2 regions of the Pseudoalteromonas obscura genome follow, and region 1 is predicted to be linked to the other one. Evidence: predicted binding sites of a transcription regulator. Region 1 holds the regulator's gene; the other holds the start of a gene.
What was found. Region 1 encodes FliA, which starts transcription of late flagellar genes. Its sites were predicted from a motif close to CTAAAGNTNNNNNNNNNNNNGCCGATA; they were not measured.

Region 1 (12,824 bases):
TCATCATATTTTTGCGCTGCTTGCTGCTGCGCCAAATCTTTGGCAAAACTCTCACTAGCGACAAGACGCTTTCCGATACTTAGTACACTTGCTCTAACTTCAGCAATTTCACTTCTTAAAATGCTAATTTGTTCTGCATCATTTTGTGTTTGTTTAAGCAATCTAGCATTACTTTGCTGGGCTTGATATATACGCTTACTAAATACAAAAAGCAAACCCAAGCACAGCAAGCTAATCACGCTCGCCGCTATTACAAGTACAATAAGTACGTCATCTAATGTTACTGCCGCCACAATCTACAGATGACTCAACTCATCCCACTCATCATCGCTGAGTAGTTTGTTAAGATCGACTAAAATCAGTAGCTCACCTTCACGGTTAGAAACACCTTGAATAAATTTAGCACTTTCTTCAGTGCCAATATTTGGTGCGCTGTCGATTTCTGAACTGCGTAAATAAACAACCTCAGCAACACTGTCTACTAAAATGCCAATTACTTGCTTTTCAGCTTCAATAATAACGATGCGAGAATTGTCGGTTACTTCAGCGCTCATCAGTCCAAAGCGGGCACGCGTATCTATAACAGTTACAACATTACCACGTAAGTTGATAATACCTAACACATAACTTGGTGCGCCTGGAACAGGGGCTATTTCAGTGTAACGAAGCACTTCTTGCACTTGCATTACATTGATACCGTACGTTTCTTCCTCTAGTTTGTATGTCACCCACTGCAGGACTTCATCATTACTATCGGCATTTTTATCTGCAGAAAGTATTCTTTCTTGGCTCATGATTAAACTCCAGATTGATGCTAGTTACTGCTCTCGGCTATCGAGGCCTTGTTCTAGCAACCTATTTAAATTCTCTACGTCAATAAGCGCACACATTTTTTCTTTGATAACACCAGCAAGCCATGGACGCTTGCCACATGCTGTTCGCCACTTAACATCATCTGCTGAGAGCGTAATATTATTCACTAGCTTTTCCGCTAATAACCCCCAAGGGCTGTCTCCTAGCATGATTAAATATTGATAGTTAAGCTGAGATTCTAACTCAGGGGTATACTTTTCAGGCATAACCCAACGCGCCGTATCAACAACATTTAACTTTTCTTCGCGGTTTAACATCACGCCTTTAAACCACTTCGGTTTACCAAATAGCTGGTTAACCTCTGTCAGCTGATGAATTCCACCAAGTGCCTGTAAAGGAACCGCTAACGTTAACCCTGCCACTTCAAAGAATAAAGCCTGAAATTCACCTTCTATAAAAGCTTCCTTTGCAGCACTTTGCGCGGGAGCTTGTTCTTTGATAATAGTTGTATTTTCAGTTATCTCAAGCTCTTGAGTTGGCTTCACAGGAGTTTCTTGTAGAACTTCCTCTACAGGAACCTCCTGAGTTTGAACTTTCAGCTCAACTTTTGCTTTCGGTTCTTCTATTGCCTCGGCTTGTTTGAGTAGCTGCTCTTGCTTTTGAGCATCTGGGACAGATTCAAGCAACTTTGCAACGGGTGCAAGTGCAACATCCTGATCTTCCTCTTCTTGCAGTAGAGCACCAAGATATTGTTTCATCACTTGTTCGTTTGCAAACAGGTGCTTACTCATTCTTACCTCTTTCTAATTCACCAATATGCTCAAGCAAAGCTCGATACGCATATACTCCCCTTGATTTTGGGCAGAATTGTACCGGAACCTTTTGCGCCAAGCTAGCATCTCTGAATTTAGTATCAACTGGGATAACACCTGGCCAGACTTTATCCCGATATGACTCAACCAAAGATTTGTATGCTTCTAGCGACGCTTTAGTACGCTTATCATACATTGTAGGAACTATAGTATATTGATATTGCTTAGAATGCGAACTTTGCATTAATGTCATTGTTCGCATCATTCTATCGAGACCTTTAAGTGCTAAAAACTCGGTTTGTACTGGGATTAATATTCGCTCACTTGCAGCCAACGCATTAACCATCAGTACACCAAGTACTGGAGGGCAATCTAAAATAGCATAGTCGTAATACTCACTGATTTTCGCTAAGGCTTTTTTTAGTATCAGCCCCATACCTGAGCGGTTTCCCATACTTCTATCTAGTGTTGCAATGGCCATAGTTGCCGGCAAAATATCTAGGTTTTCAACAGTTGAAGGACACAGCGCTTGCAAAATTTCTTCGCTTTGCATATTAGAGCCGCGTATAAAAATATCATATACGCTCACCTCTAGATCTTCAGAGTCTATTCCAAAATAATAGGTTAGTGATGCATGTGGATCCGTATCAATCAATAATACTCTCTTACCTTCAGCGGCCAAAATACCGCCCAAGCTCACAGCTGTGGTTGTTTTACCCACACCACCTTTTTGATTAGCTACCGTCCAAATTTTCACTTTATTATTTTATTCCTTTGTGACTCATGGCAAAGCTGTTTTTAACAATTCAATATGCCCTAAGCGATCCCCAGCTCTTTATTGATACGTAAAGCTACATCCTGCAACGCCAAGCTTTCAGACGATAAGCCAGCAGCGGTAACTGCTTGTGGCATACCATAAACAACACATGTCTTTTCATCTTGGGCCCAAATAGTTGCACCTACTTGCTTGAGCATACGAGAACCATCTCTGCCATCTGCGCCCATACCAGTTAAAACAATTGCCAATACATCTCCAGAATATGCTTTTGCAGTACTCGCAAAAGTCACATCCACACAAGGTTTATAGGTAATTCTCGGGCTGTCATCTTCAAACACTTTTAATGATTTACTACCGCCTCTTGATTCAACCATCATTTGTTTGCCACCTGGTGCGAGATAAGCAACACCCGGCATCAATTTGTCACCTTGCTCAGCTTCTTTCACTTTAATCTTACACAAGCTATTTAATCGCTGTGCAAACGCTGGTGTAAACGCCGCAGGCATATGCTGAATAAGTAATATCGGATGGGGGAAGTTAGCGGGTAATTGAGTTAATATTGTTTGCAAAGCTACCGGACCACCTGTGGATGTACCAATAGCGACGACCTTATATGACTTGCCCGACGCCTTGAAACTTCTTTGTGGTGTTGCTTCTGGCGTAGCTCTTTGAAAACTTCTATCCGGTTGAGCGACTGTCGATGTAGAGCGTAAACTTGATGGCGCAGGCTTCGCAGCAGGTGTCGCTGGTTTGGACGAGGTCATTGGTCGAGTAAATCGACTTACTCGCTTCCTACCAATTTCTTTTACTTTGCTCTGTAACGCACGTGTAGCGTCTTCACTATTTCGAGCAATGTCTTCAAACTTTTTGGGTAAAAAGTCAACCGCACCAGCATCTAGCGCGTCTAAAGTGGCACTGGCCCCTTCTCTCGTTAAAGACGAAAACATTAAAATTGGCGTCGGATTACTTTGCATTATTTTTTTAACGGCGCTGATACCGTCTAATACAGGCATTTCAACATCCATTGTAATTACGTCAGGACGTAATTTACTGGCTTTTTCAACGGCTTCTTGACCATTTACTGCAAAATCAATGACTTCAATACCAGCATCTTTTTCCAGTATTTCACTTACACGACGACGAAAAAAACTTGAGTCATCAACAACTAATACTTTTACTGCCATTGGCATCGCTCTTTTTTATGTTACAGATCCGAAAAGTGGTGCCCTTGGCACCACTAATTCGGTGACAGCAAAAAGCGTCAAACGCTATTTGCCCGCGTAATGCTTCAACATACTTGGTACATCCAAGATCAATGCAATTCCGCCATCTGATGTGATGGTCGCACCTGCCATGCCTGGAGTACCTTGTAGTAGAGAATCAAGTGGTTTAATGACCACTTCCTCTTGACCTATTAATGAATCAACTACAAAACCAACTTGCTTAGTACCGATTTGCACTATCACCACGTGGCCTTCAGCTTTCTTCTGACTGATGTCAGTACCTTTGACTAACCAATGTTCAAGATAAAAGAGTGGTATCGCTTTTTCTCTCACGATAATAGTCAATTGCCCATCAACTACATTGGTTTTAGTTAAATCGAGGTGGAAGATTTCACTTACCCCAGCCAATGGCAAGGCAAATGTCTGCTCTCCAACCATCACCATTAATGTCGGTAAAATAGCAAGCGTGAGTGGTACTTTAATTTCTAATATAGTGCCCACTCCCAGCTCTGACTGAATGTTCACTTGGCCATTAAGCTGGGTAATTTTAGTTTTTACAACATCCATTCCAACACCTCGGCCTGAGATGTCAGATATTTGTTCTTTAGTCGAAAATCCAGGAGCAAAGATCAGGTTATATGCCTCAGTATCCGACAATCTGCTTGCCTGATCAGAGTCAATTACGCCTTTACTAATTGCTATTTTCTTCAGTTTTTCAGGGTCCATACCTGCACCATCATCTCTGATGGTCAATAGGATATGATCACCTTCTTGTGAAGCTGACAAGGTCACAGTACCTGTACGCACTTTTCCAGCAGCTTCACGGACATCTGGCATTTCTATCCCGTGGTCAACCGAGTTTCTAACTAGGTGGACCAATGGATCTGCTAGTGCCTCTACGAGGTTTTTATCTAAATCTGTATCTTCACCCTCAAGGATCAGATTAATATCTTTTTTAAGGCTGCGCGCCAAGTCCCTAACAACGCGGGGGAAGCGACCAAATACTTTCTTAATTGGCTGCATTCGCGTTTTCATAACAGCACCTTGCAAATCTGCGGTAACCACATCTAAATTTGAGATGGCTTTACCCATTGCTTCGCTGTTGCTGTTATTAGCAAGGCTTACTAAACGGTTGCGCACCAATACTAACTCACCGACCATATTCATTATTTGGTCTAAGCGCTTTGTATCAACACGGACTGTCGTCTCAGCCTGAGCTGCGGGCTTCTTCGCAGCTCCACCTTTTGGCTCTGCTTTGGCAGGCGCTGGTGCCGATTTTGCTGCTGGTTTCGCAGCCGATTTTGGCGCTTCCACTTTTGCAGCTGGCTGGGGTTTAGGCTTTGGAGCCGGGGCAGGTTCAACTTTTGGTGCCGGTGCAGGATCCGATTTTGCTGAAGAATCTTCCTTATTTTTAGGCGCCTGACCTTTGCCATGTAGCTCGTCTAATAAGGCTTCAAATTCATCATCGTTTATTTCTTCATCCGTACCTGCCGATTCTGACGCAGGTGCAGCTGGCGTTGCTGGTGCAACAGGAGCTGCTGGCTTCTCAGGTTCACTGGGCGTAGAGCCAAACTGGCCAACACCGTGCAATTCATCTAATAAGCTATCGAATTCATCGTCGGTAATATCACCATCATTTGCATTTGCTGGCGGTGCAGCTGGCGCTGATGCGGCCGGTGCTTGCTCTTCTGCCGACGGGCCGTTCCCAGAGCCATGTAGCTCATCTAACAGGCTTTCAAATTCTTCTTCTGTTATTTCATCAATGTTGTCAGACTTAGCTGGCTCGCTACTTTCTTCACTACTGCCATCTAAATCGAAAAATACGTCAGCTTCAGGTTCAGGAGGGGCTTCTGGCGTCGGTGCAACAACAGCCTCTGGTTCTGGAGTCAGTGCAACTGGTTCTTCGTCAGCAGATTCTGGTTGGCTAAGCTTGTGCAAGACGTCAAGTAACGTCTGGTCAGCTGGCTCTGGTTGCTCGCGGTTTTGAATACAAGCAAACATATCGTTAATTGTATCCAGTGACTGCAAGATCACATCCATTAATTCTGGGTTGACTGAACGTTGACCTTGTCTCAGTACATCGAAAACATTCTCAGCACCATGACAAGCATCAACCAGCTCATTCATGCCTAGAAAGCCAGCACCACCTTTAACTGTGTGGAACCCTCTAAAAATTGCATTTAGTAAATCTTTGTCATCTGGGTTGTTTTCTAATTCAACGAGTTGCTCAGATAACAGTTCGAGTATTTCTCCAGCTTCAACAAGAAAGTCTTGTAAGATATCTTCATCGACTTCAAAGCTCATTATTATACTCTCCTATTAGAAACCCAAACTAGATAACAAATCATCAACTTCATCCTGACCAGACACGACATCGTCTCGTTCTTCAGCGTCAATGATAGGTCCTTCTGGACCTGATAGTTCATCAGTGGTGGTTTCAACTACTTCTTGTGGTTGTTGAGCCGTGCTAAGTTGACCCACTTCTGACGTGCCAAATACAGTTAATAAATGAATTAAACTGTCTTCAACCTCTCTGACAAGTTCAATGACTCGGCGAATAACTTGACCAGTCAAATCTTGATAATCTTGCGCCATCAAGACATTTGTCATCAAGGTTTGTAGCTCATCGGTACGGCCTTGTGAAGATTGCATAAAGTCATTTAAGTCGTGACACAGGGATTTAAACTCCCCTAATTGTATATCACGACTCATTAACCTATCCCAGGTAGGCTTTATTTCAGAAAGCTCATCTGCCAACTGTTGAGCAAGCGGCAAACTCGCTTCCACCGCGTCCATTGTTTTATTAGCCGCGTTTTCTGTCATTTCCATGACATAATTTAAACGTTGTTTTGCATCTGGTAAGGCTTCAGTTGTTAAGTCTGATAAACGCGTATCTAACTCGAAGTTTTTCAACGATTCGTGTAATTGGCGTGTCAATTTTCCGACTTCAGCAAATAATTCAGATTGTTCTTTATTAGTCGCTTCAATTAAAATTTGATCAGCTTTTTCTTGTTCACCATTTTCAAGAAACTCAACAAGTTGCTTTGCTTGCTCTAATGTTATTTGTGGCGCAGAGGATTCTGACATAAGCCTATCCTTACTAGTAACTAGCCTAAGCGTTCAAAGACTTTTTCTAACTTAGTTTTCAATGTTCCAGCTGTAAACGGCTTGACGATATAACCATTTACACCAGCTTGAGCTGCTGCAACAATTTGTTCTTTTTTAGCTTCTGCAGTTACCATCAGCACTGGAATGTGCTTAAGGCTATCATCGGCTCTTATCGCTCTTAGCAGATCGATACCTTGCATGCCTGGCATGTTCCAATCGGTAACAACAAAGTCAAATTCTTGATTTTGCAACATTGGAAGCGCAGTGCTGCCATCATCTGCCTCTTGAACATTTGTAAAGCCTAAGTCTCTCAAAAGGTTTTTGATTATTCTTCTCATTGTAGAGAAATCATCAACCACGAGAATTTTCATGTTCTTATCCAAAACTTCCTCCGGTGAGGTTTGAACCTAAATAAATAATAAAATGTACTCTAATTGATCCAGTCATTTATCTTGGCTCTGAGTTTAATCATTGCCTGACCATGAATCTGACTCACTCGAGACTCGCTCACATCAAGGATCTGGCCAATCTCTTTTAAATTCATTTCATCGTTATAGTACAAAGACAAAACCATCGCATCTCGCTCAGGTAATGTTTTAATTGCTTCTACTAACGATTCATTAAAGCGCTCATTCTTAACGTTATTGAATGGTTTGTCTAGCGCTAAATCACTGCCTGCAGGTGAAATTACATCTTGATCGACACCCAAGTCTTCAATGCCAATAATTTTACTTGCATTTACGTCATGTAAAATATGATGGTACTCATCTAAGGGAATATCAAGTTTTTCAGCGATTTCAGTATCTTTAGGCTCTCGGCCTAAGGCTGTTTCCAGCTCAGAAATAGCCTCTGCCACCATACGGCTATTTTTATGAACTGAGCGTGGTGCCCAGTCTCCACGGCGTATTTCATCTAACATTGCGCCGCGAATGCGAATCCCTGCAAAGGTTTCGAAGCTAGCCCCTTTACTTGCATCAAAATTCTTTGTCGCTTCAATTAAACCAATCATGCCAGATTGAATTAGGTCATCGAGTTGAACGCTCGCGGGTAGTCTCGCGAGCAAATGACAAGCAACTTTTTTGACTAAAGGTGTATGACGCTCAACCACCTTATTCAGATGATCTGCTGTTTGATATCCCGCCATTCGATTGACCGGTGTAGCCATAATTACCCGTTAACTAGTTGCTCAATGAAAAACTCTAAGTGACCTGAAGGCTGGTGAGGTACAGGCCATTTCACTGCTTTACTTGCCAATCCCCTAAATGCAACTGCAGCTGGGGAATTAGGGTAGAGTTCCACGATCGTTTTTTGACGACGCGAAGACTTTCGCATATTTTCGTCGAAAGGTATTGTTGCAACGAGTTCAAGCGCTACATCTAAAAACCTATCCGTTACTTTCGAGAGCTTTGCAAAGAGTTCCTGACCTTCACGAAGGCTTCTCACCATATTCGCGACGATTTTAAATTTGTAAACTCCGTGCTCTCGGCTTAATACTTTTATCAGTGCATAAGCATCTGTGATTGACGTTGGCTCATCACAAACTACAACCATGACGTCTTGAGCTGCTCTTGAAAAACTGAGTACCATATCTGAAATACCAGCAGCCGTATCGACAATCAGAACATCAAAATCGTTACTTAATTCACTGAATGCTCGAATAAGACCGGCATGTTCTGCTGGGCTTAATTCAACCATATTTTGAGAACCTGAAGTAGCAGGTACAATTCTTATACCAGCAGGCCCTTCTACTAAAATCTCATCTAATTCACATTCGCCGGATAGCACATGAGACAGGTTGCGCTCAACACGTAACCCTAGCATTACGTCACAATTTGCTAATCCAAGGTCAGCATCTAAAACTAATACTCTATGGCCTTGTTGTCCTAACGCAATCGCAGTATTCAATGAAACATTGGTCTTACCGACTCCTCCTTTACCACCAGTTACTGCTATTACTTTTACTCCGTGGTTACTTTTTTGATTCATTTTACGCAGGCCACTTGCTTGATCTAAAACTGTATTAATCATACATTCCTACTGTCTGGGACGCCACTGCTTCACGTCGTGAATGTTGTGCTTTTGTTCTTTTTAAATACAATTGCTCAGCCTTTTTAACTAATTTTTGAGCATTTGCTACACGAATGTCTTCTGGCACTCGCTGTCCGTTGGTAAGATACCCTATTGGCAAACGATTTTGAATCGCAATACTAATAATCTCACCTAAACTTAGACATTCATCAAGTTTTGTAAAAATGCAACCGCTTAAATTTACTTTTTTAAAGTGATTGACAGTTTCTTGCAAAACATGCATTTGCGATGTTGCACTTAATACTAAGTAGCTACGAATATCAACTCTTGAACTACGCATCAATGTATTAAGTTGTTCAGTTAAACGCAAGTCTCTTTGACTCATGCCCGCAGTATCTATTAATACTAGTCGTTTATTTCGTAAATGATAAAGAACTTCTGCTAATTCATTAGCATCTTTAACTTGCTTTACCGGACAGCCAATGATTCTACCATAAGTTGCCAACTGCTCGTAAGCACCAATTCGATATGTATCAGTAGTAATTAAAGCAACTTTATCAGCACCATATTTTTGAGCGCCTAGCGCTGCAAGCTTTGCAACCGTCGTCGTCTTACCAACTCCAGTTGGTCCAACCATCGCATACACACCACCTTGACGAAGAATATCGTTGTTGGTTGTGTGCATTTGATTTACAACCATATTTAAAAGTGCATTCCACGCTTCTTTTCTCGATACATCGTCAGGGATAAAACAGGCCATTTGCTCAGCGACATCAGAACTAATTCCCATACCTTGAAGGCGGTCTACTAAACAAGCTCTAGTCGGATCACGTCGTTCCATTTCTTGTTTCATTAAACCAGAAAGCTGATATTCAAGTAATTGACGTATCGCATTCATTTCATCACGCATCGAGCTCATTTCATCTTGCGGAGCGGCTGCTGTTGCTGTTTGTAGCGGATCCAGCTCTGAATCTAAATCATCGTCAAAACCCCAGTCTGAAGAAATAGGGTCGGCTTCTTTTACAGGACGTTGACGAGCACTGATGGGCTGCGCTTGCTGAGTTTGATTGAATTCAGGTCTCTGTGCTTGTTGAGGTTGAAACAAGTCATCTGTGTCTATCCCTGAATGCGAAAACATAGAAGCAAGCTCAGGTGAACGAGGTTTTGGAGCTTGACGCTCTAGGAGCGCTTCTAGGCTATCAGCCACTTGAGCCTGAGGCTGAGCTTGAGGACGACGAGTTTGAGGCTTAACCACTCTTGCTGGCTGACTATACGTTGGCTTTTGTACGGCTGCTGGCGCAGGCTCAGGACGAGTCTCCACAGGAGCAGCCTGTGACTGCGGCGCTACGCGGTCGTTGTCAATTGCAGCGACGATTTCTACGCCATCAGCAAGCTTTTTGTTTGACATGATCACCGCGTCTGCACCTAATTCATCTTTTACTTCTTTCAAAGCAGTACGCATATCTTTTGCAAAAAATCTTTTAATCTTCATAACTCAGCACCTCGTTCCTCTATTATTGCCCTACAGAGCTAATAATCTTGATTTGTCTCTCGTCTGGTACTTCCTGGTAAGACATCACTCTTAATCCAGGGATCGTATGTTTGACAAATCGAGATAAAACACTTCTTAACATACCTGAGGTTAATAAGATGGACGGCTCGCCTAGCATTTCTTGCGTTTGATGCGCTTCTCTCAATGAACCTTGAAGTCGCTCTGCAAGTCCTGGCTCTATGCCTGCCCCCTCATCACCTGCGTTCTGAAGTGACTGATGCAACATCTGTTCCAACTCGGGCGCCAATGTTATGACAGGTATCTCATCAGCATTGCCAACAGCATCTTGAACTATGAGTCTGCGTAGTGAGATTCGCACTGCAGCCGTTAGTACATCAGGGTCTTGGCTTCGAGGACCATATTCAACTAAGGTCTGCACAATTGATCTCATATCTCGAATTGCGACCCCTTCATTGAGTAAATTTTGCAGTACTTTTACAATCGTTGTCAGTGGTAGTACATCAGGAACTAACCCTTCAACTAATCTAGGGTGGCTTTTCGCCAACATATCTAATAAGTTTTGAACTTCTTCATGACCTAACAATAAAGAAGCATTATTGGTCAATAACTGACTAATGTGTGTTGCAACCACAGTAGCTGCATCAACAACCGTATAACCTAAAGAATGAGCTTCATCTTTTTGGTCGGGTTTAATCCAAACTGCATCCAACCCAAAAGCTGGATCTTTTGTTGCGACACCTTGAATTGGTCCAAATACCTGACCTGGGTTAATCGCGAGTTCATCACCATGTTTTAGTTCACCATCGCCAGACCCAACGCCCATTAGCGTGATCTTATAAGCGTTCGGGTCTAGTTCTAAATTGTCACGAATGTGAACAGGAGGGACGAGAAAGCCTAGCTCTTGTGATAACTTTTTACGCACACCTTTTATGCGGCTGAGTAATTCACCACCTTGGGCCTGATCGACAAGTGGTATAAGTCTATAACCCACTTCTAAGCCAATCACGTCAACTGGTTGAACATCGTCCCATCCAAGCTCTTTTTGATCTTGCTGCTTATTGGCAACTTGTGTGCCTTTAGCTTCTTGCTCTGCTTGTTCTGCAGCTGCCTTTGCTTTGTGCTGCTTTGAGTAATATGCTAAACCACCGATTAAGCTCCCCAAACCTAAGAATGCAACATGTGGCATGCCCGGTACTAAGCCCATTACAATGAGGATACCAGAGGCAATATATAGAGACTTTTCATTGCCTAATTGCTGTGTTACCTGCTCACCCATGTTGTGAGATTCATTTTGACGTGTCACAACGATTGCAGTGCCAATTGACAACAGCAGTGATGGTAATTGTGCAACAAGGCCATCACCAATCGTCAGTAACGTATACACCTCCATCGCTCTGCCAAAAGTAAGGTCATGCTGTACCATGCCGACAAATAGGCCACCAATAATATTGATCGCAAGTATCACAATGCCTGCGATTGCATCACCTTTTACAAATTTGCTGGCACCGTCCATCGAACCATAAAAGTCCGCTTCTCTTGTCACTTCATCACGGCGAGTACGTGCGTCTTCAGCAGAAATGAAACCGGCGTTCAGGTCGGCGTCTATTGCCATCTGTTTACCTGGCATTGCGTCTAGTGTGAAACGCGCTGATACTTCTGAAATACGTCCCGCACCTTTGGTGATTACTACAAAGTTAATTATGATCAGAATTAGGAAGACGACTAAACCAACGGCATAGTTACCGCCAATTACAACAGAGCCAAATGCTTCAATCACTTTACCAGCTGCATCACCACCGTTGTGACCTTCGAGAAGCACTACTCGGGTACTGGCAACATTCAGTGCCAGTCTCATAATTGTCGCAATAAGAAGCACTGCCGGGAACATACCAAACTCAAGGGGTTTTAGCGTATATACCGTTACTAATAATACGACCAGTGCCAATGCAATATTGAATGAAAATAAGATATCTAACAAAAACGGAGGCATGGGTAATATCACCATACCTAACGCAGCAAGAACCAGTAACGGTGTACCTATCCCCTTCGCATATTCTTTTTTGTCTCGATTAATTTGTTGTAGAACCGCTTTAAAATCCATAACTTATCAACTTCAATTTATTGACGCAGATAAGTTAAAGCAAAGTTCGTTCCAACTATTAGTGTTTCAAGCTATCAGGAATAGGTAAGTCTTTACTCAGTTCGTTAGGCCTGCGACCACGACCTTTATTGAATTTTTTCAGCTGGAATACATAAGCGAGCACTTGTGCCACCGCTGTAAATAACTGATCAGGTATTTGGTCACCCACCTCTGTGGTGTGGTATAAAGAGCGCGTCAACACAGGAGATTCGACAATCGGCACCTCATTACCTTTAGCAACCTTTCGGATCTGCATTGCTAGCTCATCGACCCCTTTGGCTATAACCATAGGTGCACCAGCTTTTTCCGTGTCATATTTCAGTGCTACTGAGTAGTGTGTGGGGTTTGTAACAACAACATCTGCATCAGGTACATCTTGCATCATGCGTCGCTGTGACATTTCTCGTTG
Region 2 (17,482 bases), on a different contig from region 1:
CGGCGATTAAACGCGGTGGCTACGTGCTTAGCTGTGATTCAAACCCTGATGTGATTTTGATTGCGACAGGCTCAGAAGTGCAGCTTGCGGTGGAAGCGGCAGAACAACTTCGTCAGGACGGTAAGAAGGTCAGAGTGGTGTCTATGCCATCTACTGATGTATTCGATGCACAATCTGCAGAGTACAAAGCATCTGTTCTACCAGCTTCAGTAACACGCCGTGTGGCAATTGAAGCGGGTATTGAAGACTTCTGGTACAAATATGTTGGCTTAAATGGTGCGATTGTAGGTATGAGCACATTTGGTGAGTCAGCACCAGCAGGTGAGCTATTTAAACACTTTGGTTTTACAGTTGATAACGTGGTAGCGAAAGCTAATTCACTATTTTAATTGACTGATAACAGTTATAAAAAATCGCCCATAAGGGCGATTTTTTTTGCCTGAAGATAAAGTGTCAACAGGCAATTATCGTTAAACGTAGAGCATTAAACTCTAAATTGAGACACTGACTGTCTTAGCTCCTCAGCGAGCTTAGCAACTTCAGAGCTTGAAGTTGACGTTTGGTTTGCGCCCTCTGCAGTTTGTTCTGCAATTGCGACAATAGACTCTAGTCGTTCGCTGATCTCTTGAGAAACTTGCTGCTGCTCATTGGCAGCTGTAGCTATTTCTTCACTCACATCATGGGCTCTTGATACTGCATCGGTAATGCAGTTCAATGCTTCATTGGCTATATCACTTTGTGACACACAAGACTCCGCTTGTTGTTGACCTTTGGACATCGCCGTTACCGCTTCTTCTGCACCAGCTTGTAATGATTCGATCATTGATTGGATTTCTTGCGTCGACTCTTGTGTTTTGCTTGCAAGAGACCTTACCTCATCAGCAACAACAGCAAAGCCTCGGCCTTGTTCACCTGCGCGAGCTGCTTCTATGGCCGCGTTGAGTGCAAGCAAGTTAGTTTGTTCCGCAATACCGCGAATAACATCTAGGATACCACCAATGGCAGAGCTGTCTTGGTGAAGCTTGTTGATCACAGTAGACACTTCTTCTACTTCGTGTGCTAGCTGCTCGATGGTGCGTTTGTTGTCATGAGAAATCCCTTTGACGCGCTCAGCTTCTTGATCGGCATTTTTAATTTCTTCAAGAGCCTGATGGGCACTATTGCTCACACCATGTGCCGTGCTACTCATTTCTGTAGTCGCAGTTGCCGCCTGTTCAACTTGAGACTGTTGGCTTTTAATAGCTTGGCTTGACTCAGCAGTGATAGCTGATGTTTGTTCTGAAGCCGCCGCTAATTGAGTCGAGCGAGAAACAATGCCTGTAATAAGTTCTTTCAGGCTAGTTATAAGCGTATTACAACTTTGTGCCAATTCACCAAACTCATCTTTTGCAGACGCATCTAACGAGTGTGTCATGTCGCCTTTTGCAACGATATCTAGTACACGGTTTACTTCGGCCAGAGGCTTGGTGATTCGACTGACAGTAAAATACGCAATACCGATGGCTAATAAGGTCGCTGCAATCATACCAGTCCATGTAGCGATGTTGGCTGATGACACGTCCTCAGTTACTTCATTTTGAATTTCAAAGGCCAATTGCTTGGACTGAGCAACCAGCGCACCGAGTTGATCGAGCGCTTTTTTTGTCGCCTGCTCAGCGTTGTTAAGCTCATTTTGAGTACTAATACGAGCTGTAATTAATTTTTGACGGTTGTTGGCAATACTGTCACTGCCCTGAAGTTGCTCTTTCAGCGCGTTGTAGTAAGAATCCAAGTCATTGAGCAAGTCTTCATCTAATTGGGCCACAGTACTGCGCATTAAATCTAGGTTGCGGTCAATGTCTTCAAATACATAGCTTTGTTCTTTTTTAACAATATCTAATGTACTGGATTCATTAATTGTCAGTATATCTGCACTACTCGTAGCCAGAGAGCTAAACGAGTTTTCCAGTTTATTTGCCGCTTGATATGCGCGCGCATTTAATGACTCAAAGCCTTCTAAATCAAGAATATCGACAACGACTGTCGCGGCATCATCTGCGGCAATCTCAGCTTCTTCAAGTTGAGCAATAAGCTGCTTATTGAGGCTAAGTTCTAGAGATTTATCGGCAAACAAGGCGGTAACCGATTTGGAAAATGACCCAAAGCTTGCAGATACATCTTTGCTACTACCATAGAGAGTAGGCTCGTCTCTGACAACTTGATTGAGCGCAGAGTAGCTTTTTTCAAAAGTACTTTGACGAGTATTAAAAGTTGTCTTTAAGTTGTTTAGGTCACTGCTAGATTGTGTGAAGTAACTCGCCTGAGCGATTTTGCTCATCTGCGTAAACTCGATTTGCAAAGCTGCACTTCGGTCTAACGCTGGCAGTGATAAGTTGTTGACCAATTGAGTAGAACTATCAATATTTGCGATCCTAAGCAGTGAGTTCACTCCAATTAACAATAAAAGCAGGGTAATTATTATAAAGCCACCCCAAATACGTTGGCTAACGGTTAAATTCATACAGACATACCATCAAGTTAAAGCAGTACAACCACTTATCGGATTTATTGCGCATTAGTTAAGTATTTTATAGCAGATGTGAATATAAAATTCAGTAAAAACGGATGGTTTTTGACTATTTGCTGTAAATTTGTTCATTTGTGGACAGATTTATCATAGTCATTGGACCACCCCATACACATCCTGTATCCAAAGCGACTACATTTCTCACAGATGTTTTCCCTTCGAGCGCTGCCCAGTGACCAAAGATGAAACGTGTGCTGCTTGTTTTAAATCTTGAGTGATTAAACCAAGGTTGTAAATGTTCAACATCGTTTTGGCTGCCTTTACTATCGAAATCTAGTTGCCAATCTTTAGTTAAAAATCGCATTCTAGAAAACACATTGACTATAGTGTTGAATTTAGTTTGCGGATTGTCGTGAGTAATTTCTATCGCTGGGCTTTTGCCATACATACCCGACAAAAAGCCCGCCGCATGTGGGCCTTGGTAACAAGATTGTGCCCACTTTGACAGCGCTAGTGCTTGTTCTATATCCCAAAATGGATGTATTCCAGCATGAGAAATAAAACTATCAAATTCAGGTAAATAGGTGCAAAGGGGCTGAGACTGTAAAAAACACAGGTAAGCTGGTAATTCGCTACTTGCTAAAAGAGGCTCTAATTTGTCTTTGGGGTTGGGCGATCTATTGTTTAATACTGTCGACAACAGGTGCAAATCGTGGTTACCAAGCGTTACAGTGACAGAGTTTTGCAAAGAGGTGACGTGTTGCAGACAAGCAAGGGAGTCCGGTCCTCGGGCAACCAGATCACCAACCAAATACAAATGATCTTGACTTGGGTTAAAGTCTACGGCTTCAAGTAGCTGTTTGAAAGGGGTGTAGCACCCCTGTAAATCACCTATAGCGTAACTTGCCATTGTTATCAGTGCAAAATATCAGGTCGGTTGAGTCTAAAGACTTTTATCGGGGCTTTGAACTCTGAACCAAACTCATTACGCATTAAATAGTAGCCTTCCATTGTACCTACAGGAGTATCTAATACAGCACCACTGGTGTATTGATAACTCTCGCCAGGTCGGATCGTTGGCTGTTCGCCCACCACACCTTCGCCTTCGACTTCTGTCTCTTTACCATTGGCGTCGGTGATCAACCAATAGCGACTTTCCAGTTTTGCACTACACAAGCTATGATTCTTTATCGTAATAGTATAAGCAAAAACGTATTTATCTTTTTCTGGTTGAGATTGAGCTTCAACATAAAATGTCTCAACAGATACCTTTATCGGCGATCCTAATTCACTGTTTGTTGTCATAAATCCAGTTGGCAATTTCGATAAATTGAGAAAGAGAGATATTTTCCGCACGAAGAGACGGGTCTATCCCAAGTTGAGTTATTTCTTCTACCGTAAGTAAATTTGATAGGCTGTTACGCAGAGTTTTACGGCGCTGATTGAAAGCCTCTAAACAGACGGTATTAAGTATTTTAGTGCTTTTAGCGCTGCGTTGACTGGCATCCTTCGGGATTAATCTAACAACGGCTGAGTCCACTTTAGGAGCGGGTTTAAAGCAAGTTGGCGGTACTTCAATGACAGGCATCGCGTGGCAGTAGTATTGTGTCATCACACTTAGTCTGCCATATGCTTTAGAGCCAGGTCCTGCGACCATACGGTTAACTACCTCTTTTTGAAGCATAAAGTGCATGTGCTCAACTTGATCTGCAAACTCAAATAAATGAAAGAGTAGTGGAGTAGAGACATTATATGGCAGGTTACCAAATATTTTTAGCTTGGCGGTTTCACTGACGAGGCTAGCAAAGTCAAATTTCATTGCATCGCCCTGATGAACGGTTAACTTGCTGCCCATCGTAGGATGCGCAATTAAGCGCTCGGCAAGGTCTCTGTCCAACTCTACAACTGTGAGTTTGCCACTTAGCTCAACTACGGGTTCTGTAATTGCACCTAAACCTGGTCCAATTTCCACTAAGTTGTCATTTGGAGTTGGGTCAATCGCTGTGACAATTTTATCGATGATACTATCGTCATTTAAAAAGTTTTGACCAAATCTTTTGCGGGCGCGGTGGCCCAAATGTACTTTATCTGTCATGAATTCTGTATTTTCTTGCTTGCAAGCTTGATTGCTTCGTGAATTGCTAATTCAAAGCTACCTACTTCCACATCACCTGATGCAGCGAGATCAAGTGCAGTGCCATGATCTACGGAGGTTCTTATAAACGGCAGTCCCAAAGTAATATTAACTGAGTTACCAAATCCTTTATATTTTAACACAGGTAATCCTTGATCGTGATACATTGCCAGTACCGCATCCGCATTATCTAGGTATTTAGCTTGAAAAAGTGTATCGGCAGGAAGAGGACCAATGAAGTTTTTGCCTTCATTGTTAAGTTTTTCAAGTACTGGAGAAATCGTATCTATCTCTTCATTCCCTAAATGTCCGCCTTCTCCAGCGTGAGGGTTTAGTCCACACACTAAGATCCTGGGGTCTTCAACACCAAATTTCGTTTGCAAGTCATGGTAGAGAATGTTTGCAACTTTAGTCAGGCGTTCTTGTGTTATTGCCTTTGAGACATAGGCCAGTGGTATGTGGGTGGTGGCTAAAGCAACTCTTAACCCTGTGGTGGCGAGCATCATTACCACATCTGGTGTGTTAGATTGATGGGCAAAATATTCGGTATGACCACTAAATGAGATACCTGCTCTATTAATTATTCCTTTGTGTACCGGCCCTGTGACAACGGCGTCAAAGGTGCCATCCATATTCTTCTCAGAAGCTATGCGTAGCGTATCTAGTACATATTGACCATTTTGTTCATCTAGCTGTCCAGGAACAACGTCACATCCTTTGTCTACTTGAAGGTAGTAAAGTTGCTTCGGTCCCGCGGGCTTTACATCTTTCTGTTGATCAAATGGAAGTAACTCAATCTCTAAGCCTAGCTCGCGGGCTCTTTGCTCCAGTATGGTACGGTCTACGACGGCAACAAGCTGGGCAGGCCAGCTCTGTTGCGCTAACTTAATCACTAAATCAGGACCAATACCAGCAGGTTCCCCAGGAGTAATAGCTATTCTCAAGCTCATATACACTCTTCTTATTTGTTCTCTAGTACTTCAACGTGAGCTTGCTCTCGCATTTCTCTCATCCATTTGAAGCTTTCTTCTTTGAATTTTCTTCTAAATAATAGTTGGTGCGCTCTATTCATTTTTGCTTGTTCAGTTTTATCTGCAACGCGCTTATCTAGAAGCTGTACAATATGCCAACCAAAATTACTGCGAAATGGTTCACTGATCTCATCTTGCTCAAGGCTCAATAGAGTGTCTCTAAATGCTGGCACATAGGTAGTTGGATCTGTCCAATCGTATTCACCGCCTTTGAGTGCTGAACCTGGATCTTGAGAATGCTCTTTTGCTAGTTCGGCAAAATCCGCCTTACCAGCTCTTAAATCTTTGACAAAACCAGCCAGCATATCACGGGCTTTTTCTTCGCTAAGAATAATAGATGGTTCTAACAGAATGTGTCTTGAGCGAACTTCGACAGTTTCGACAATCTCTCGGCCTCTAACATCCTGAACCTTAACGATGTGGAAACCAGCGCCTGAGCGTAATGGTCCGACTAATTCGTCTTTCTTTTTGCCTTTGATGGCTTCGGCAAATAGCGTTGGCATCTCATTGATACCCATCCAGCCCAGCTGACCACCGTCAAGCGCGTTGGCACCACCTGATGAGGCAATTGCAATACGCTTAAACTCTTTTCCCTCGTTTAAGAATTTGATGACGTTTTCTGCGCGCTCTCTGGCTTCTTCAATTTCTTCAGGGTTTGCTTTGCTTTCTATCTTTATTAGGATATGGCCGATATTGTACTCTTCGCTTTGGCCAGTTTGCTGTGCAAGGATTTTATTTAAGTTCTCAATTTCTTGTGGGCTTATGTAAACCCTTCTATCCACCGCGCTGCGTTTAACCTGCCCGACAGTGATCTCTTTTCGAACTTCTTCTCGGTAAGCTTGGAAGCTGTCACCAGCTGCTTCAATCGAGTTGCGAAGGTCAACAATGGTTCCACCTTGCTCTTTTGCGATATTTGCTAAAGTTTGATCTAAATGGGCATCAGAAATAGTTAGGCCCATTCTATTTGCTAGCTGCAAAATCAAAGTTTCATCGATCAATTTATCGGTTGCTTGAATGCGCAATACTTTATCCGATGGTAGCTCTGTACCTTGTTGATTTGCTTGTTCTTTGACTCGATTTACGATTTGATCTACTTCACTTTGAAGTACAACACCATCATTAACAGTGGCAACTACTTTGTCTATTTGTATGCGTTCAGCTAGTGCCGGCTGACATAGTGCGGCACTTAGTACGGGAATGAGTAACAGCTTTTTGAAATTCATAAGAGTCTTTGTTGTTAATTATTTAAAAAATAAGGTCTTCTATAACCAAATATACCTTGTTTCAGTAATTGGCTTGCATCGTATCTCGACTTGCTCCCCAACCCTTTTAACACAAAATTAAAATTTATGCTCGAGTCGAAAACCGGGTCTTGAAAATTTGTAGACTGATTCAAGTCTGTTTCTATGGTCCGGTTGCCAGTAATTTGAACAGCCCAGCAGCAAGATTCGTATTGCACACCGGCAAATACCTCAATACTGCGCTTACTTGTCAAATCACGGTGATAACTTGCTACCACTTGCCAATTTTCGTCAATGGGTAAGCTGGTGAAGATACCGACTTGATCTATCTCATTACCTGAGACATCGTTAGCATAGTGATGGTTCAACTGTACCAGCTTTTTATTGTTGCCTCGATAGTCAATTGTCATATGTGAACGGATCAGGTCCTTTTCGTCGGCATCATACTGTATACCGCCCGAAAAGTACCACCTAGGATGCCAGTGTATTTTGGTCTCCGCTGCAAAAAGTGCATTGTAGTTATTATCACCAAAACGTCCATCAAGCGTATTTTTTGTTGGTTTGACCGAGTCACTTAGATAAATGATTTGGCCCATACTAAAGCTGAATCGCTCAATATTTTTACTATCAAGCAAGCGAGTAGTTGCACCTAGAGTAAATTGATTTGCTTCAGAGATATAGTCGACGCCCGAAAAGCGACGCTCCCTAAACAAACCAAAAAAATCATCTTGCATCTTTACTGTATCGTACTGGCCGATTTTGCTTTGATCCTTTTTAGGTGTGTATAAATATTGGAGCTGAGGTTCTAATGTTTGCGTACCATCGGTGAGTAAGAAGTGTGTGCTTCGCTCCAAATTTAATTGTCCATGCAAGCGGACCTTCGGCAATGTACGTGAAGTCGATTCTGCGTACTCGCTTTCACTAAAATGACCATTTTGCTCGTAGTGCGTATGTAAAAGCGCAAACTTTGAGTCGAATGACCAGGCGTAATCACTGAGGTTGTAGGTTACACTTGGCTCAAGGTGAATTCGGGTTGCATCCGTTATTTGAGCATCACTGTTTTTAAAGTGACTCATTTGTCCAGTGAAACGCCAGTCAGCGCCAAGGTATTCTTCTGGTGTACGGTTTTTAATCGTGATCTCTGGAAACGCTGAGTAGGATTCTACATGGTTACCCAAAACTTCAAAATTTTGTACCTGCAAGTCGACTAGCCAATCTTCTCCAAGATAGCTTAGTTGACCTTTTCGAGCTAAATGAGTATCTGTTTGATTCGCGTAGTTTGAGCCTAGGTCCGTTAAGTAATTGTCATCACTAACATTTGTTACATCAACATTTGCACGCCAAAAGTCGTTAAAATAACTTTTTTGCTGCCAATGAACTAAATAACGTTCATCTAAATTTGCTTCTGATTTATCGTTGCTCAATACCTCAGCTGCGATAGTTCCGGTATGTTGTTCTGTTAGATAGCGGAATTCGCCCTGTAATTGCAGTCCTTTGTTTGACATATACCTAGGAGTCAGTAACGCGTCATAATTTTCAGCAAGGTTAAAGTAATAAGGCGTGACGATTTCTAGACCATATCTGTTTGAGCTTGATAGCGTCGGAGTGAGTAGTCCAGATTTTCTTTTATCATCAATTGGAAATGTGAAATAAGGGATATAAACAACAGGTGTATCGAGTATCTTTAAGACAGAGTTGTATGTTTCTCCCCAACCTTTTTCTTTATCTAGGGAAATTGTGCTGGCTTCGAGTTCCCAAAAAGGGTTATCGCTTGGGCAAGTTGTAAAGCTTGAATTGAACAGGTCAACTTGGGTTGATGTTGCACGAAGCTTTTCAGCTTTCCCTTTACCTTGTTGTTGAGTCAATTGATACTGGGCGCCGAGTAAGCTAAATTCACTTTGGCCAAGATCAGCATACATACCTGAGCTATTGACCATGGTGTAGTCATCTTGAAAGAGCAAGGGGCCCGAAGCATGCAGAAGCCCTTTTTGTTTATCTATTAGTGCGCTCTCGGCTGTGACGGTCATGGTGTCGGTATTAACAGCAACATCCCCCGAAAACTCAGCACTTTCTTTACCCTGCAGTTCGACTTTATTGGCTTGAATATCGATGGTGTCGGGTAGCAAACCTGTCATAGGCTGCCAGTTTTTTGGCTGAAGATAGTCTTTACAGAGCCCGCTAACAGTGTTCGAATTAGCTATAGCCTGTGTACTAATAAGGGGTAGGACTAAAATGCCCCAGTTTTTGTTCATTTATCGACCTTGTCTACCTAGCACCACGATTCAGCCAGACATGATAAATGAAAACAGTGTTAAATACAGTAATTAAGATCAGTAATTGGTGAAAATATGGCGAGCTTAACTCCAACACTTGCATTGCAACGAAAAGAACAAAGAATACGCTTTGTCGAGACACATATTAAACAACTTAATCAAGCTGATGATGAATTGACCATCTCTGCTATTACAGGAGATGCAAGCTTTAGATTGTATTTTCGCGTTCGCGCGACACAGTCACAGTATGTATTAATGGATGTACCGCCAGATAAAGGCTCCATTGAGGCGTTTATTCACCTCAATCATGTCTTTTCTCAAGGTGGGTTGGCTGTACCAGAGATATTTGCTTTCGATACCGAGCTTGGCTTTGTGCTGTTGGAAGATTTGGGGTCGGTCCATCTTGCAGATATTATTGCTCAGCAGGGGGATTACCGTTATTACAGTGAGTTACTTGCTTGGCTGCCTCAAATTGCAACGCTTGAAGTATCTAAATGGATGAACACTTATGATGCACCGTTTATCGAGCAGGAAATAAACATTTTTAAATCTTGGCTACTGGAGTCCTGGCTGGGTTATCGGTGTTCCCCTGAAGTAACCCGTAATTGGCAGTTACTAGTTTCCCGTCTTAGCGAGTCTATGATAACACAACCTCAAGTTGTAATGCATCGAGACTTCCACAGCCGGAATATTATGTATAGCCAAGCTGGTGGGCGTCTTATTGACTATCAAGACGCAGTAGTAGGCCCTGTTTGTTATGATGCTGTTTCGCTGCTAAAGGATTGTTATCTTAAATTGCCGTCACAACAATTTGAGCAATTGAAAAGGGAAAGTTATCAGCACCTTGCAGATGCTGGGTTACTCCCTGATATGTCTTTTGCACAATATGTTGAATCTTTTAATTTAACAGGGCTTCAAAGGCATTTAAAAGCGGCAGGTATTTTTGCTCGGTTACATTTGCGAGACGGTAAACCTGGGTACTTACCAAGCATATTGCCAACTTTAAATTACATAGTGGAAACTGCGGAGATGTTTACAGAGTTTCAATGGCTTGCAACTTGGTTACAATCCGAGATAATACCTATGATAGAAAAGAAATTAACAGAATCATAATGAAAGCAATGATCTTAGCCGCTGGCCGTGGGCAGCGTATGATGCCCTTGACCGCAGATATGCCAAAACCATTATTAGAAGTTGGCAATAAGCCATTAATAGAATACCACCTCGAAAGATTAAAGTTGGCAGGTATTACGCAAGTGGTGATCAACCTAGCGTGGCAAGGCGAAAAAATAGAGCGCTATTTTGGTGATGGCAAGCATCTGGGTTTGCAGATTGATTACAGTTACGAGCCTGATGGGGGGTTGGAAACAGCGGGTGGTATTGTTAAAGCAATGCCGATGTTATGCGAAGATCACGATACTTTTATTGTGATTAATGGTGATATCTTTACCGATTATGATGTACATGCGTTAAGTCAGCTAAAACTTATGCCCGCAGAAGCACACCTAGTTTTGGTGGAAAACCCATCCCATAATCCCGCTGGAGACTTTCGTTTAAGTCATCAACCAGCCAACGAGCAAACTTATACATTTTCGGGTATCGGGCTGTATCATAGGGCATTTTTTGACAACCTTTCGGTAGAAAAAATACCACTTGGACCAATGTTAAGATCTGGAATAGAGGAAGGGATGGTGTCTTGTGAATTGTACGTCGGGGCATGGCATGATATAGGCACACCAGAGCGACTTGCAGAGATCAACGCAGCCTTGGAGGCGACTAATGTGGGGTAAAATTCTAGGTACAGGGTTTGGTTTTTTGTTTGGGAAATGGCTTGGAGCCGTCCTAGGGTTCTATTTGGGTCATTTATTTGATAAAAGCTTGAAGCAGGACTTTGACAAGGCTGGTGGCTTTCAAGGTTTTTTTAGTGGCGATGATCTAAATGAGCGTCAAGCACTGTTCTTTTCTAGTTGTTTTGCGGTAATGGGCCATATCGCGAAATCTAACGGCAGAGTTAGCGAGGTGCATATTCGAGCCGCTTCAGCGTTTATGGATGAAATGGCTTTACATGGTGACGACCGCAAAGAAGCACAAAGTGCCTTCAACTCGGGTAAGCACAGTGATTTTTCTATTAAAGAAGCTGTCGGGGATTTTAAAGAGGCATTTGCACGACGCTATGATTTATTGCAGCTGTTTTTAGAGATCCAAATTCAAATGGCGTTTTCAGATGGCCACCTTTCCAGCAAGGAGTTGGAGCTGCTTAAGTTGGTCAGTAAATTTTTAGGTATTGGCAATAAACACTTTAATTTCGTATTAAAACGCTATCAAGCAGAATTCAAGTTCAGGCAGCAGCGGGCTCAATGGCAGTCGCAGCAGCAAAGCCGTCATTCACAAAGCAGTTTCAGGCAAGAACGTGAGCAATCGAATAACTATCGCCAAAACACAGCCGCTAGCACTGATGTATCTAAGGAACATGCATTAGCCGTGTTAGGACTTGAGCAAGGTGCAAGTGATAAAGAGATTAAGCGCGCATATCGCAAATTGATGGCACAGCACCATCCAGATAAGTTGGTATCCCAAGGGTTACCTGAACATATGATGGAAGTTGCAAAAGCCAAATCGCAAAGTATTCAGGCAGCCTACGAAGTGCTTAAAAAATAACGAGTTTAGAGCTGCCTTAAAAAACCAGAAAGTTCTTTTCGCAATCTATAATGTTGGTTTTGTTGGGAGTTTTGGCCGAAAAGCTCCCTTTGACGATAATCGTATTTACTATTTCTTTTTGCCCATCGGCGCCTATCTTTGATCGTATGAAGCACGGCTGGGTTGTCGTAAGAATAGAAAACGTCTAGCAGTGCAGGGCTTACCAGCGATAAACTTGCAGCGAGATGCTTGTTCCTGTTGGGGTTTGCAAGTTGAGCGCTGACAGTGACCAACGCGTCCACCCGTATTTTAGGCAGCGTAGCTAGATACTCGGCAAATAACCCTGCACTGTTTCCAAATGCAACAATGGCAATGTGCTCATGTTCACGTAGTGCCAAAGTTTTGTAAAGTGCATCAAAGCGAGCTACAAGTTCAGTTTTGTAGTCATTTAGGGCTGATTCGCTTATCGCAGAGATAGCCGTTTGTCGCGTTGCGCTTGATTCACTTTTTGCTGTATTTGCAATAGCGTCTTGCATTAAGTCTGCGTTGGCATTGAAACCTGGAGAGGGGATCACATAGGTGTCGTAGCCGTCATCATTGAGTGCCTCGCGCAAATAACTCAAACCGTTTCCTTGTAAAGGCGATTGCTCTATGCCAGGCAGCATGACAATAATGCCTCGCTTGTTGCCACTCATATATTCAGAGAAAAGCACAGGGATCTCTCTGTCGTCGTCTTTGATGGTAATGAATGAGTCACTGGGCAACCAATAACTCAAATCGGATTCTATGACTTCGACTTTGGCTACAGGCGCAATGTGCTCTATTGCTAAACAATGGTTATTGAATGCGGCGATAGTGCATAAAAAAATAATAAAATGTGAAATTATCGTATGTTTCATCGAGTATTCGTCAAATTCGCTGCGGCTACCTTAAGTATCGACTAAAAACCAGCGAGCTTTAGTATTTTAATTCGGGAATTTGATACACTGTGCGGGTATCAAATTATGGAGGTTTAAAAGTGTCTAAAGTGGCAGATAGCAAACGTGATTATATTTGGCTGTTTTTCAAAGGTGCGGGTATGGGCGCTGCGGATGTTGTTCCAGGTGTTTCCGGCGGGACAATTGCTTTTATCACCGGTATCTATGCACGTCTTTTAGCTGCAATTAAAAATGTCAATGTGGCCGCTTTACAGATGGTTTTGAAGGGAAAGATAAAAGATGCTTGGGCACATGTTGACGGAAACTTTTTGCTAGCTGTATTTGGTGGATTATTTACCAGCGCTTTATCGCTGGCAAAAATAATTACCTATTTGCTAGACAATCATCAGCAGCTGGTTTGGTCATTCTTTTTTGGGTTGATCATCGCCTCATTTGTGTACATTGCAAAACAGGTGGAACGCTGGCAGCTTAAGCACATTGCGAGTTGTGTGATTGGAGCGCTGATAGCACTGGTGATTACGTCAATGAGCCCAGCAGAAGCGCAAGCGCAACCTTGGTTTTATTTCGTTGCCGGAAGCATTGCCATTTGCGCGATGATTTTGCCCGGTATTTCCGGGAGTTTTATTTTGCTGCTGTTGGGAATGTATGGGCATGTATTAAACGCGGTGAATGATCGTGACTTTGCGTTGGTTGGCTTGTTCTTGATTGGTTGTGTGTGTGGACTAATGATGTTTTCAAGGTTTTTATCATGGCTCTTGGCACGCTTTGAACAAGTTACATTTGCCCTGTTGTCTGGTTTTCTCATCGGCTCATTAAATATGTTGTGGCCATGGAAAAAAGTCGTGACAACCTATGTCAATTCGAGCGGTATTGAAAAACCTCTGATGCAAAAAAATATTTCCCCGATGGAGTTTACGCAAGTCACGGGTCAAGATGCCCAGTTACTGCTTTGCTCAGTACTGGCAGTTGTTGGACTGATGCTAATTTTAGCGTTAGACAAGCTCAGTCATAAGGACTAACCTAATTGCCAAATCGAGCCACTTTCTATGTGGCTCATTTTTTTGTCGTTTGACCTTCTCATTATTCTATATCTTAGTCAGCAAAGTCAGATTAACGAAATAATCATAATTTCCCAGTATTATAAGGTTCATCATGTTATTCATGCTTTCACCTGTTTTTTCGTAAACCAGCTGTAAAAATTAGACTAGAGTACAATGCCATAAGTGTAAAAAGTGTGTTACTTTCTGGCGAAGATGTACTCACTAAACAAGGAAACACCTTGAAATGAAACTTGTAGGGATAAGTTGCCTGCTGTTGTTCTGTTTGCTGGGGATCAATTTTTCAGCGTTTGCTTCTACTACTCAACTCGATTTGACCGCTAATACATTGGGTTTTATATGCATAGCCATTTTTGTGGTTGCCTATACCCTCGTAATGCTCGAAGAAAAATTACATATGCGAAAGTCAAAACCTGTTTTGGTTGCCGCTGGGTTAATCTGGATTTTAATTGGTGCCTATTACATTGAACAAGGTATGCCGGATGCAACAGAGTATGCTTTTCGCCATAACCTACTCGAGTTTGCAGAACTCATGCTGTTTTTATTAGTTGCCATGACGTATATCAATGCACTGGAAGAGCGCAGGTTATTCGACTCGCTGCGCGCATGGATGGTAAGAAAAGAGTTCAACTATAAAACCCTGTTTTGGCTAACGGGCTTTTTATCATTTTTTATTTCGCCTATTGCCGATAACTTAACAACAGCATTGTTAATGTGTGCTGTGATCATGAAAGTAGCGGAAGGAGACAAAAAGTTTATCAACCTAAGTTGTATAAATATCGTTGTTGCTGCAAACGCAGGTGGCGCCTTTAGCCCATTTGGTGATATTACCACACTGATGGTGTGGCAGGCTGGTATGGTTAAGTTCAATGAATTTTTTGTCTTGCTCATTCCGTCAATTGCAAATTACGTAGTACCAGCGGCGATAATGAGCCTGTTTGTACCTAATAAAAAGCCATCTGCGAGCTGCGAAAGTGTAGAGCTCAAACGTGGTGCGCTGCGAATTTTAACTTTGTTCTTGTTGACCGTTGCTACGGCCGTTATGTGTCATAGTTTACTGCATTTGCCACCTGTGCTTGGCATGATGATGGGATTGGGCTATTTGCAATTTTTTGGTTATTTCTTGCGAGTCACATTGCCTGGATCTTTAGCGCGCAAAATGGCGATGGCAGAACGTGAAGGGGACAAAGAACGGCTCAAGAAGCTGGGTAGTGTGGTGCCATTTGACGTTTTTAGTAAAGTGTCTCGTGCAGAGTGGGATACTCTGTTGTTCTTTTACGGTATCGTTATGTGCGTTGGCGGACTCGGCTTTCTAGGGTATCTCAATTTAATGTCTCATATTTTATATGGTGGTTGGTCTGCAACTGGGGCAAACGTATTCTTAGGGGTGATATCAGCGGTGATTGATAATATCCCAGTGATGTTCGCTGTTTTGTCTATGCAGCCTGAGATGTCTCATGGACAATGGCTACTGATCACGTTAACAGCAGGTGTTGGCGGCAGTTTATTGTCTATTGGATCCGCAGCAGGTGTTGCCTTAATGGGACAAGCAAGAGGAAACTATACATTTTTTGGGCACTTGAAGTGGACACCTGTCATTGCTTTGGGATATGCCGCCAGTATTGTGGTTCATCTTTGGTTAAATGCAGATCTTTTTGAAATTTATGGCTAAATCATCTTCTCTAAACAGCGAACTAGCGAGTTAAGTTAGTTGGCAGATCTGATTGTAGGCCAGGCGCAACGCTTGGTCTACGGGCTTACTTTGCTCTGTTGCTCTGATAATGCAGTTTATTGAGATTTGTCCATGTACTTTGCCAACCATGACACCCGATCTATTTTTAGCTGCTCTTACCGCTTCAATACCTAGCTCCGTTGCTAGGATCCGATCTTCGGGACATGGATTACCGCCTCGTTGAATGTAACCTAAAACGCATACAGCGCTTTCAATATGTGCGGTTTCTCGCAATGCAGCTTGTAAGCCATGTGGCCCGCCAGGCCATAAGTTTTCTGCCAGAACAATAACAAATCCACTGTGATTATGTTGTCGCTGAGACTGGATTTGGTTTATTAAATCAGCTTGGACTTGCTCTAAATTTTTACTGTCGCAATTTTCAAACGACAATATGGCTTCTGCCCCTGTTGCTAGCCCGACATTGAAAGCGATATGGCCACTGTGGCGCCCCATGACTTCAACAATAAAAACGCGTTCAAAGGCATTTGCTGTGTCACGAATTTTGTCGATTGCATGCGTTGCCGTGCTTACAGCAGTCGCAAATCCAATGGTTTTGTCGGTACATGCTAAGTCATTATCTATGGTGGCTGGTATGCCAATAAGATGCCCTTGCCAATAGGGCTGCAATGCCATCATTCCCCGAAAAGAACCATCTCCACCAACCACAATCAGTGCATCAATACTGTGTCGCGTAAGTGTACTTGCAACTTGCTCAACGCCACTATTTTGATGCATTTCTTTACAGCGTGCACTTTTTAAAATGGTGCCTCCAAATTGAATGATTGGCGCCACCAAATCAACGGTTAGTTCTTTGAATTCATCATGCATTAGGCCGTTGTATCCATGAAAGAAGCCCAGGCATTGAATGTCTTGTTCGTGACAGGCCAGTACAATCGAACGAATGGCAGCATTCATGCCCGGCGCATCGCCGCCACTGGTGATAAGTGCTATGCGTTTCATAAAACCCCCTCAGTATTTAAGGTGCGATGCTAGCTTTATCCTAGACAGCGATGCTCAAATGTCAAAAATGTTACTGACTCGACAATGACCAAATAGAAATGCTGCCAGAGATCTCGTTACCTACAACTAACAAAGCTTCACCTGTCGGGCTTTGCGCTTGGTCAATAAAAACCATTCCTTCGGGTGCAAGATCGCCACTTATCTCCGCACCGGCTTCCAAGCCTCGGTTTATCATGTAAGTATTCATGGTGACATTGAAAGGGTTTGTAACATCATAAATAAGAATGCCACCCATGCGCTCAAGGCCAATAAATGCGTAAGTACGGTCATTTATCTGTCCGATGGCAAGCGCTTCGGGTTCAGCCCCTTTGGCATCTGAGCGAGTATCTCCCTTATTTTCATCTTCATCATTATTGAATGCAGAGCCGTGGATTGCAGCTGTAATTTTGCCGATCTCATCCCCCGAGTCGTAGACTCTATAGCCGTTGTGATCCCAAATAGAGAAAGATCGTGCGCCGTAAGTATAGAGTGCTTCGTATTGGCTATCTTTGTCTGCATCACCTAATACGGTACTGACCTTGAGTCTGCCAATATCTTGGTCGTCATTGTTCACATAATCAAAGTTGTTACCTAGCGTTAAATCTTCAGCTCTGATCTCATCAGTGTACGCTAAGCAGCCATCGTCTTTATCGTATTCAAGGCCGCCTTCAGCTAAGCAAGTGCTTTCGTCAGGAGAATCAAAAAAGTACTCTCTGCCATCTCCTTCGTTGGCGGAAATGATAAAGTTAGCACCTTGCCATTGATAAGCAGAAATCGAGTCTGGCTGATACATGCCATAGAGTCCAGAGTATGACGAAAAATTAATTGCGTTGTCTTTATCTGAGGCGTCTAACGTCCATTTCCCCCAGTCTTTAAAGCCGAGACCATGAACAGATAGGCTATTGTCTTTGAGGTCAACTTTTGCGATGGCAT

Region 2: the regulator FliA is predicted to act here: its motif matches at 12,757-12,783, upstream of QNM18_RS14905 (DUF3530 family protein).

What each region holds. Positions count from the first base shown of each region.
Region 1 covers NZ_JASJUT010000018.1:78,850-91,673, reverse strand. Annotated here, with positions in the region: gene QNM18_RS25945 (DUF2802 domain-containing protein) at 1-296, opposite strand, end outside; gene QNM18_RS25940 (chemotaxis protein CheW) at 297-794, opposite strand; gene QNM18_RS25935 (chemotaxis protein CheW) at 819-1,604, opposite strand; gene QNM18_RS25930 (ParA family protein) at 1,597-2,382, opposite strand; gene QNM18_RS25925 (protein-glutamate methylesterase/protein-glutamine glutaminase) at 2,442-3,587, opposite strand; gene QNM18_RS25920 (chemotaxis protein CheA) at 3,672-5,930, opposite strand; gene QNM18_RS25915 (protein phosphatase CheZ) at 5,946-6,713, opposite strand; gene cheY (chemotaxis response regulator CheY) at 6,734-7,117, opposite strand; gene QNM18_RS25905 (RNA polymerase sigma factor FliA) at 7,165-7,899, opposite strand; gene QNM18_RS25900 (MinD/ParA family ATP-binding protein) at 7,902-8,762, opposite strand; gene flhF (flagellar biosynthesis protein FlhF) at 8,755-10,254, opposite strand; gene flhA (flagellar biosynthesis protein FlhA) at 10,277-12,376, opposite strand; gene flhB (flagellar biosynthesis protein FlhB) at 12,435-12,824, opposite strand, start outside.
Region 2 covers NZ_JASJUT010000006.1:79,182-96,663, reverse strand. Annotated here, with positions in the region: gene tkt (transketolase) at 1-389, shown strand, start outside; gene QNM18_RS14955 (methyl-accepting chemotaxis protein) at 485-2,500, opposite strand; gene QNM18_RS14950 (symmetrical bis(5'-nucleosyl)-tetraphosphatase) at 2,616-3,416, opposite strand; gene apaG (Co2+/Mg2+ efflux protein ApaG) at 3,422-3,811, opposite strand; gene rsmA (16S rRNA (adenine(1518)-N(6)/adenine(1519)-N(6))-dimethyltransferase RsmA) at 3,795-4,601, opposite strand; gene pdxA (4-hydroxythreonine-4-phosphate dehydrogenase PdxA) at 4,598-5,590, opposite strand; gene surA (peptidylprolyl isomerase SurA) at 5,602-6,894, opposite strand; gene lptD (LPS assembly protein LptD) at 6,909-9,164, opposite strand; gene QNM18_RS14920 (aminoglycoside phosphotransferase family protein) at 9,261-10,298, shown strand; gene murU (N-acetylmuramate alpha-1-phosphate uridylyltransferase MurU) at 10,298-10,975, shown strand; gene djlA (co-chaperone DjlA) at 10,965-11,843, shown strand; gene QNM18_RS14905 (DUF3530 family protein) at 11,849-12,721, opposite strand; gene QNM18_RS14900 (polyprenyl-phosphate transporter) at 12,841-13,779, shown strand; gene nhaD (sodium:proton antiporter NhaD) at 14,045-15,490, shown strand; gene QNM18_RS14890 (6-phosphofructokinase) at 15,521-16,510, opposite strand; gene QNM18_RS14885 (choice-of-anchor I family protein) at 16,581-17,482, opposite strand, start outside.